One region of the Peribacillus sp. TH27 genome, then DNA from elsewhere that is predicted to be linked to it. Evidence: riboswitches for the same ligand, from Rfam matches in the RefSeq annotation. Region 1 holds a riboswitch; the other holds the start of a gene.
What was found. A riboswitch is a leader RNA that binds a small molecule or an ion and turns the genes downstream of it on or off. The one in region 1 is predicted to bind thiamine pyrophosphate.
Positions count from the first base shown of each region.

Region 2: linked by a shared signal. The riboswitch ahead of thiC (phosphomethylpyrimidine synthase ThiC) and the one ahead of JFU24_RS23235 (ABC transporter substrate-binding protein) in region 1 are both predicted to bind thiamine pyrophosphate.

Region 1 is NZ_JAEKEV010000002.1:4,549,244-4,553,864, reverse strand. Features, by position in the region: gene JFU24_RS23255 (TatD family hydrolase) at 1-628, opposite strand, end outside; gene JFU24_RS23250 (ABC transporter ATP-binding protein) at 647-1,390, opposite strand; gene JFU24_RS23245 (ABC transporter permease) at 1,374-2,156, opposite strand; gene JFU24_RS23240 (thiamine-binding protein) at 2,153-2,437, opposite strand; gene JFU24_RS23235 (ABC transporter substrate-binding protein) at 2,449-3,453, opposite strand; TPP riboswitch at 3,585-3,694, opposite strand; gene JFU24_RS23230 (protein-glutamine gamma-glutamyltransferase) at 3,916-4,621, shown strand, end outside.
Region 2 is NZ_JAEKEV010000002.1:2,290,233-2,294,853, reverse strand. Features, by position in the region: gene JFU24_RS12505 (histidine phosphatase family protein) at 1-225, shown strand, start outside; gene JFU24_RS12500 (HAD family hydrolase) at 406-1,194, shown strand; TPP riboswitch at 1,345-1,461, shown strand; gene thiC (phosphomethylpyrimidine synthase ThiC) at 1,595-3,376, shown strand; gene JFU24_RS12490 (hypothetical protein) at 3,399-3,569, shown strand; gene JFU24_RS12485 (spore coat protein) at 3,979-4,602, shown strand.

The sequences.
Region 1 (4,621 bases):
ACGGCCATGGGCCATCCGTTTCAAGCATCATCAGCTTAAGCGGATAAACCGAAACTAACTCCTGTATTTCTTCTTCGTAACAAACATCAGGTGTGATGGAAATGTGGTACCCGTTTTTGACCATTCTTTCTACTGTTTGGATATCCCCTTTAAACCAATGAAAATGGGCCTTTGTAATTTGATTTTTCTCTAATAGGTCGCAAACAACAGGCGCATCATCATAGACCGCATGAAGAATAACTGGTTTTTCAAACTCTTTCGCAAAAGCAAGGAACCTATCAAGTATCTCTATGTACTCTGATGTATCTATACTGGGATTTTCTTGCCTTAAGTAATATGGCAGCCCTACCTCACCTACAGCAAACATATTGTGCCTATGTCCCCGCATCCAACTCAATAAATCATTCACTTCTTCTTCACTTGGGAGGGACTGCTCAGGATGAAAACCAAAGGCAGGCTTAATACGTGAATCTTTGATGGAAAGCTGATAATTTTTTATGGACGAGGTCAAATTCATGGAAACAGTTAGCAAGGATTCCACTTGTGCCTTTTCCATATCAGTGAGAATCTGCTTCTGCTTACTTTCATCATACCTATCCAAATGGATATGGCTGTCGATGATTTTCATTTTATATTCCCTCCTAACTTAAGTAGTAAAAGTTGGCTTTAGTGCGGCATATAATTCTCTCTTCAAATTGAAAAATTCATCACTAAGAAGCTGTTCCTCACTTCTTGGCCTTGGAAATGGAACTACAACTTCTTTGATGACAGTTGCTGGTTTTGCTGATAACACGTATATTCTATCGGAAAGGAAAACCGCTTCATCAATGCTATGCGTAACAAAAAGCACCGACCTCCGATTTTCTTCCCAAACAGACATCAGCCATTTTTGCATTTGCAATCTTGTCAGTTCATCCAAGGCAGAAAAGGGTTCGTCCAAGCACATCAATTCCTGTGGACTTAAAATACTTCGAATAAACGCAGCTCTTTGCTTCATGCCGCCAGATAATTCGTGCGGATATGCTTTCTCGTACTCTTCTAATCCGGCTTTCATCAATAGAGCTTTTGCCATTTCTTTATCTTTAACCCCCGAAAGCTCGCTTCCTAGCAAAACATTTTCTAATACCGTTCTCCAAGGTAAAAGGGATGGCTGCTGAGGCATATAGCTTATATGACCCTTTAAGCCATTTATTTTTTTACTGTCCAGTGAAATGATGCCATGATGCGGCTTCAAAATGCCCCCGATTAGGTGAAACAATGTACTTTTCCCACTGCCAGATGGCCCAAGGATGGTTACAAACTCTCCATCATCCACATAGAAATTTATATTCTCTAAAATATTCTGTTTACCATCGAAAGAATAGGAGACATCTTTAATTTGCAGCTTCATCCTTTTCACCCTCCTTTCTCTTCCATGAAACAAAGTATCTTTCAAGTATGGTAATGATTCCAAAAAAGAGAAGACTCAGTCCCATAATGATAAAAATGGAAACAAACACCCGATCTGTCCTAAATGAAGAGGATGCGAGCGTCATATAAACACCTATCCCCGATTTAGCCCCAAGCCACTCCGAAATAACCGCCCCCATTACACTGTAAGTGGCCGAAATTTTCAGTCCAGAGAAAATGAACGGAATCGAGTGAGGAAGTTCTAGCTTCCAAAATAGTTGCATTTTCCCTGCTCCCATCATCTTGAAATAATGCTTAAGTTCATAAGGAGTCTGGCGAAAACCGTCCAATGAAGCAACAGCGAGAGGGAAAAAACATACGAGAGAAATCACAATCAGCTTCGGCAGCATACCAAAGCCAAACCAGATGACTAGAAGCGGCGCCAAAACGATGATAGGAATATTTTGTGATAGAATGAGAAGCGGATAAACCGCATCTTTTACACCAGGAAAAAGGTGTAAGAGAGCAGCAATTACTAAGCCAATACAGCTTCCAATAAAAAAACCAGATAATGCAAGGTTAGTAGTTGATATAAGGTGTCCAAAAAGGCTATGAAACGACTCTATTCCCTCGATAAAAATGGCTGATGGAGCAGGAAGTAGCCATTTTTCAACCTTTAATAAGCCTGTTGCTAACTCCCACACTATTAGCAACAATAATAAAAGAAAGAAGGGAGCCCCCTTCTTCCAAATCTTTCTTCCGCTCATGGCCGATATTTCTCCGTTAACGTATCCATCGTGATTCCGCTAGGCTGGTACAATATTTTCACTTGGGAAATGACATTCGGCGAACCTATTTCAATCATTCTCACATTCATTTTTTCTATAACGGCCAGAAGCTCAGAAAGCTCACCTTCCATTGTTGTTTCAAGCGGGTGCACCTCGTACTTGACACCTGATTCATCGATGATTTTGATCGCTTCATCGACTAAGGGGATGACATTTTCCCCTTTAGGAATAATTTGTATACTAATTAATGAGTTTGCCATTGTAGTTCCTCCTATTGTGGTAAAAATTCATTGGTAAATGCTTTCTCAGGATCGAAATCACCTTCAAGAAGATTATTTTCAGTCATCCACTCACTATAATTCTTCCAAATTTCAAGCTTTTGTTCACCCCATCTAGGAGCATCATCCTGATACTTAGATGCAAGCCACTTCTGGCTTTTCTTCACTAGCTTTTTATCTAGATCTGGTGCAGCCTTGATTAAAATGTCTGCCGCATCATCAGGATTCTTAATCGCAAACTGGTACCCTTTCGAAGTTGCCTCTACGAACGCTTTAACAGTATCTGGATCCTCTTTAATCATCTTTTCATTTGTGGTCAAAACAGGCGTATAGTAATCGAGCTTATCTGAGTAATCAGTTAAGTAAACCATATTCAGCTTTTCATTTCGCAATTCAGCCTCAATACCTGTCCATCCATAATAAATCCAAGCGAAATCAATATCTCTTTTCACTGAAGTGAAAAAATCCGAGTCGCCTGTATTTACTATTTCCACTTTATTTACATCCGCATTATCTTTTGTCATGAGAGATTCGATGATAGCCTTTTCAACTGGAGACCCCCAGCCACCATACGTTTTCCCTTCAAAATCCTTAGGTGTTTTAATATTTTTAGCCACAGGAGAAGCGAATCCTGAGGTATTATGCTGGATGACAGCCGCTAACGAAACAATCGGCACGCCTTGCACACGAGCCTGTGTAATGCCCTCCTGGTAGCTCACGCCAAATTCTGATTTCCCTGAAGCCACAAGCTTATCAGCTCCTGCCTCACCTGGCATGATAATTTCTACATCCAGGCCTTGTTCTTTAAAATACCCTTTTTCCTTCGCTACATACAATCCTGTATGGTTTGTATTCGGTGTCCAATCGAGAACAACCGAAACCTTTTTTAATTCTTTATTGTCTTCATTTTTACCTGCTTCTTCCTTTTCAGTAGTGCCGCCAGCACCACATCCAGCTAAAAGGAATAACAAAGTTATCAGTGGCAATAATTTATTCACTATTTTTCCTCCTACACATTATATAAGGTCCATATGCCGAAACTTTATTGGGTGCCAGTCCCCATCCAAATAATAGATTAAAAAACAAAAACGCCCGAGGATGAATTCGGACGTTAACATACAAAACAGAAAGTCAGTCATAATATGTTCCCTCCGCTGGCATCATCCAGATCAGGTTCAAAGAGTCAGCATCTTAAGGACGCAATCTCAGCCAGCAATACCGGCTCCCCTACATTTCTTGCACATATGAACTTTTCTCTCTCATTATATCAATTCATACAGAAAAGGGAATACTAATTTGCTTCTTCTAACGATGGGCCATTCTGATCATCCTCAGTAATAGGAATAAAATTTGATCAGTATTGTTCAGCAACTCATATAATAATTATTATTACACTGTAGATAGTTCTTGAACTACTTGAATTAATCATTTAATTTTGTGACCAAGAGGTGGATATGATTATGATAAAAATTAATCAAAAATGGTTAGATGTCAGTCAAATCCAACCAGGTATAATATCTGAAAAAGCATTAGAAATTCTCCAATTAATGTGGAAATATCCGAATATTTTTGTATATAAGACAATGGAAGATCTTAAATTCGATATAGAGATGAGGCTGCAAGTCAATAAAGCTGCCGTTTCGTTAGATAAGAGTAATCCTGAATTTACAATACTCGAGGATTCTGTATGCAATGAACAATATTGGCGACTTACAAAAGATGGAGCATTTGAGCTTAAACCAAGCGTACCCCCTCATCTGGCACTTGAGGATATTTTCATTAACGGAAGTCTTTACGCTTTCGAATGCGGGACAGCGATAGTCATTGTTTTTTTAAAAGCTGTTTTAGATACGGTTGGTCCTAAGAATTTTGACCGTCTTTTTTCAGGCCTTACTCTTTATGACTGGCACTATCCGCAGAATTTGATTCTTCGAGTTCATGAAGGGACGGGTTATGTACCAGGCGACTGTGTTTACTTCAAAAACCCAGATTACGACCCGAGCACTCCAGAATGGCAAGGGGAAAATGCGATATTCCTTGGAGAAAACCTCTTTTATGGCCATGGGATTGGGATTACCAATCAACAAGGAATCATCGATGAATTAAATAGCAATAGAAAGTGGAATGCCATCATATCAGCGTTCCTAACAAAGCATATTGTAAGCA
Region 2 (4,621 bases), 2.3 Mb from region 1:
TGCTCGGTAGTTAACAAGCAGACGAGAGCGGAGATTAAGATTGCTGAGAAACGGATCAATAAAGTATTGGACGAGCTTCTCGCAAAAGGAGAGCAGGATGTTTTGATTGTGAGTCATGCTGCTCTCATGGTATATATGAGGAAAGAGCTGATCCGACGGGGATTCGCAGGTCCAAAGTTTAAGATTGCTAGTAATGGAAAGTTGTATGTGTTCGAAAGAAAATAAGGAAAAACTCGCATGTGAACTTTTTTAAGTTTTCATGAGCAAATAGGGTAAGCCTTTTGATATTTCAAAGAAAGATGAAGGCATTTTACCGATAGTTATTCTTTTTCTAATGGTTGTGGTTTATTATTGTAATAGTGTAATTTTTTCGAATTCAATGGTAGGGAAAAGAGGGTGAGCATTTTGGTAAAGGCAGTTTTTTTTGATTTAGATGATACGTTACTTTGGGATCAGAAGAGTGTGAAAGAGGCTTTTATAGCGACATGCGAATTGGCAAAGGCGAAATATGATTTGAATGTTGACGAGTTTGAGGAAGCGGTACGGAAAGAAGCACGTGAGCTTTATTCTTCTTATGATACATATGAATTTACGCAAATGATCGGTATCAACCCGTTTGAAGGACTTTGGGGTAATTTTCAAGATGATCATGATGAATTCCGTAAGATGGCCGAGATTGTACCAGCTTATCGGAAAGAGGCATGGACAAGAGGCTTGAAGGCATTAGGGATAGATGACCCGGCATTTGGTCTTGAGCTAGCAGAACGTTTCCCTGCTGAGAGACGGAAAAAACCATTTATTTATGAAGAAACATTCCAGGTGTTAGATGAGTTAAAAGGGAAGTACAAATTGTTATTGCTGACGAATGGTTCGCCTGAGCTTCAAAATACGAAGCTTGAAATCACGCCTGAGTTAGTTCCTTATTTCGATCAAATCGTTATTTCCGGCGCGTTTGGACGTGGGAAACCGGATGCTTCTATTTTCGAGCATGCATTAGAAATCATGGAGCTTGATAAGCATGAAGTATTAATGGTCGGCGACAATTTAATGACGGATATCCTTGGTGCATCACGTGCAGGCATTAAATCGGTTTGGATAAACCGTCATGATAAGGAACGGAATGAAGTCATCCCTAATTATGAAATTACGCATTTAGAGGAGCTTTTTCCTATCCTTGAGAGTCTAAATAAATAACGGATATATCCCCTTCAAGTAGTAAGTTCAAAAAAACTTAACTTGGAGGGGATTTTATTTAATTCAAAACATGGCATTAAAATAATAGGACTTTGAATTTATTTACAAACCAAAATGGATGGTATATAGTTACCATGTAATAATTAATATTATTCAGACTAGGGGTGTCCAATAAAAGTTGGGCTGAGAGAGAAGCGCGTTAAAGCTTCTTAACCCTCAGGACCTGATCTGGTTCATACCAGCGTGGGGAAGTTAGAATCTACTATTCAATGACATGTAATTTGGTCATTTCTGTAGTCATACTAACTTTAGCCGGGTCTTAAATATGAGACCTGGCTTTTTCGTGCGAAAATGGATTGGATTTTGTCCTTTTTAATCTAACTTAAAAAGGAGAAATGAAATCATGAGTAATTCAGTAAATGACATGAACGTTTCAATTATGTCCAATTTTGCAGGAAGTAAAAAAGTTTATGTAGAGGGGTCTAGACCTGATATAAAAGTTCCTATGCGTGAAATTAAACTAAGTCCCACAACAGGAGCATTTGGTGAAGAGGAAAATTTACCTCTACGCGTATATGATACTAGCGGTTTCTATACGGATTCTGAGTATTCTATTGATATTCGTAAAGGTCTTGACCCTATTAGACGCAACTGGGTTCTTGAACGGGAAGACGTTGAAGAGTATGTGGGGCGTAAAATAAAACCAGAAGATAATGGGTATAAAAAAGTTGAGTCTCATTCCAAAGCAGAAGTTTTTCCGGGATTGATAAGAAATCCTTTGCGTGCAAAGAAGGGGAGAAACATAACCCAACTCCATTATGCTCGTAAAGGTATCATTACCCCAGAAATGGAGTTTATTTCGATTAGAGAAAGTGTTTCCGCTGAGTTTGTACGAGATGAAGTAGCTAGCGGGCGGGCCATTATACCGGCTAATATTAACCATCCTGAAAGTGAGCCGATGATTATCGGACGTAATTTTCATGTGAAAATAAATGCGAATATTGGGAATTCAGCGGTTAGTTCATCCATCGAAAATGAAGTAGAAAAAATGACTTGGGCCACTCGCTGGGGAGCCGATAACATCATGGATCTCTCTACCGGAAAAAATATACACACAACCCGTGAATGGATTATTAGAAATTCGCCTGTACCTGTTGGAACAGTACCGATTTATCAAGCGCTTGAAAAAGTAGATGGAGTCGCTGAAAATTTAACATGGGAGGTTTTTCGGGATACTTTAATTGAGCAGGCTGAGCAAGGTGTTGATTACTTTACCATACATGCTGGTGTGCTTCTGCGATATATCCCATTAACAGCAAAGCGGATGACGGGAATTGTTTCCCGTGGGGGTTCTATTATGGCTCAATGGTGTCTGGCTCATCATGAAGAAAGCTTCCTCTATACTCATTTTGAAGAAATCTGTGAAATCATGAAAGCATATGATGTATCTTTCTCATTAGGAGATGGACTTCGTCCTGGATCTATTGCAGATGCAAACGACGAGGCGCAATTTGCGGAATTGGAAACATTGGGTGAACTAACAAAGATTGCTTGGAAACATGATGTACAAGTTATGGTTGAGGGGCCCGGTCACGTTCCAATGCATTTAATTAAAGAAAATATGGATAAGCAACTGGAAGTTTGTCAAGAAGCCCCATTCTATACATTGGGACCCCTAACAACTGATATAGCTCCTGGCTACGATCATATTACTTCTGCGATTGGGGCTGCCATGATTGGCTGGTTTGGAACTGCGATGCTTTGTTATGTGACACCGAAAGAGCACCTTGGTCTTCCAAATAAAGAGGATGTTCGAATAGGGGTTATTACGTATAAAATTGCAGCCCATGCCGCTGACCTAGCAAAAGGCCATCCAAATGCTCAAAAACGAGATGATGCCCTTTCAAAAGCAAGATTCGAATTTCGTTGGAGAGATCAGTTTAATCTATCGCTCGATCCTGAAAGAGCCGTTGAATATCACGATGAAACTCTGCCTGCTGAGGGTGCCAAAACAGCTCACTTTTGTTCAATGTGCGGTCCTAAATTCTGCAGCATGAGAATCTCACAAGATATTCGTGATTTAGCTAAAGAAAAAGGGCTTGGTTTTGAGTCTGTAATTGATGAAGGCTTGAAAGAAAAAGCGAATGAATTTAGAAACACAGACGGAAAAATCTATCAATAATATGGACGAAAAGGAGAATTCGATGAATCGAGTAATCCAGATTAAAGTTGAAATAAAACAGTTGGAAAATCAGCTGGATCAGCTTAAAAAAGAGCTGAGTATTTTTCGGGAAAATTGTAATCATGAATTTGTAAAAAATGATTATTTACAAGAATGCACAAAGTGCCACTTAATTGAGAGTCTGCAATGGTAGGGATTTCTCGATTAAATAACTTTGGATTCTTGGTATTCTAGTAAGTAGAAAAATTGCAAATCAATAAGACTTTAATGCTCCTTGGGATTATTCAGTTTTATAAGTATTAAGGAGAAAAAGGACTAACCATCCTTTTTCCTTATTTTTCATAAGCACCGAATCAGACTTTGAGAAAGTTCCATAGATACCCTCGGCATTACCTTTCTCTTTTATAAGTATAAGTTACCCCAGGTATTTTTCTTTATCCTATATGTCCCTCATTTCTTCGGATCATGTTAGTCATAAAAACCAGTGTATAAAGGAACGTGGCTTTATTAGGTTTTCATGGAAGGGTTTTGCACGGATATTCTTGTTTTGTTTTAACATACTAAGCTTGTCCACATCATAAAACAAGGAGGGAATTTACATGATGCAAAATCAACAAGGTCAAACACACGAGAATATGCAAACAGGTGCTATACCCCCACAAATGAATCACGGTGGTCACGAAGTATTCGATGTACATGAAGTGTTGTCGGGAACGATTGGTACTTTAAACACTTATATGCTTTTGCGTCAGCATGTACAGGATCAGGAATTACTGGACATTCTGGATCGTCAATATCAGTTCATCCAAGATGAATATAACCTTTCATTAGAGTGCTTTCAATCTGGCCAGGACCCATCCAAACGAACACAGAGTTACAACATGAATCAAGGTAACGATTTTATATATGGATTGACACCAACTCAGCCAAAGAAACCTTTGCAATCCGTATCGGAAATTACGGATGAATGCATTTCAGGCTTGATGCTTGGGGCAGTGAAGTCTGCTGCTTCTTTAAAAGCAATGTCTGCACTTGAAATTACAAACCCAGTTGTGCGTCGCGTATTTGCAGCTTCTGTTCCGAACTGCATTGAAATGGCATATGAGATTTCGATATATCAAAACAAACATCATTACTACCAAGTTCCACAGCTTGCACAGCAGGATATGCAACAAATGTTGAATTCATATTCACCCGCACAAGGAAATAACAACGTAAGCCATTAATTAAAAAACAAACAAAATC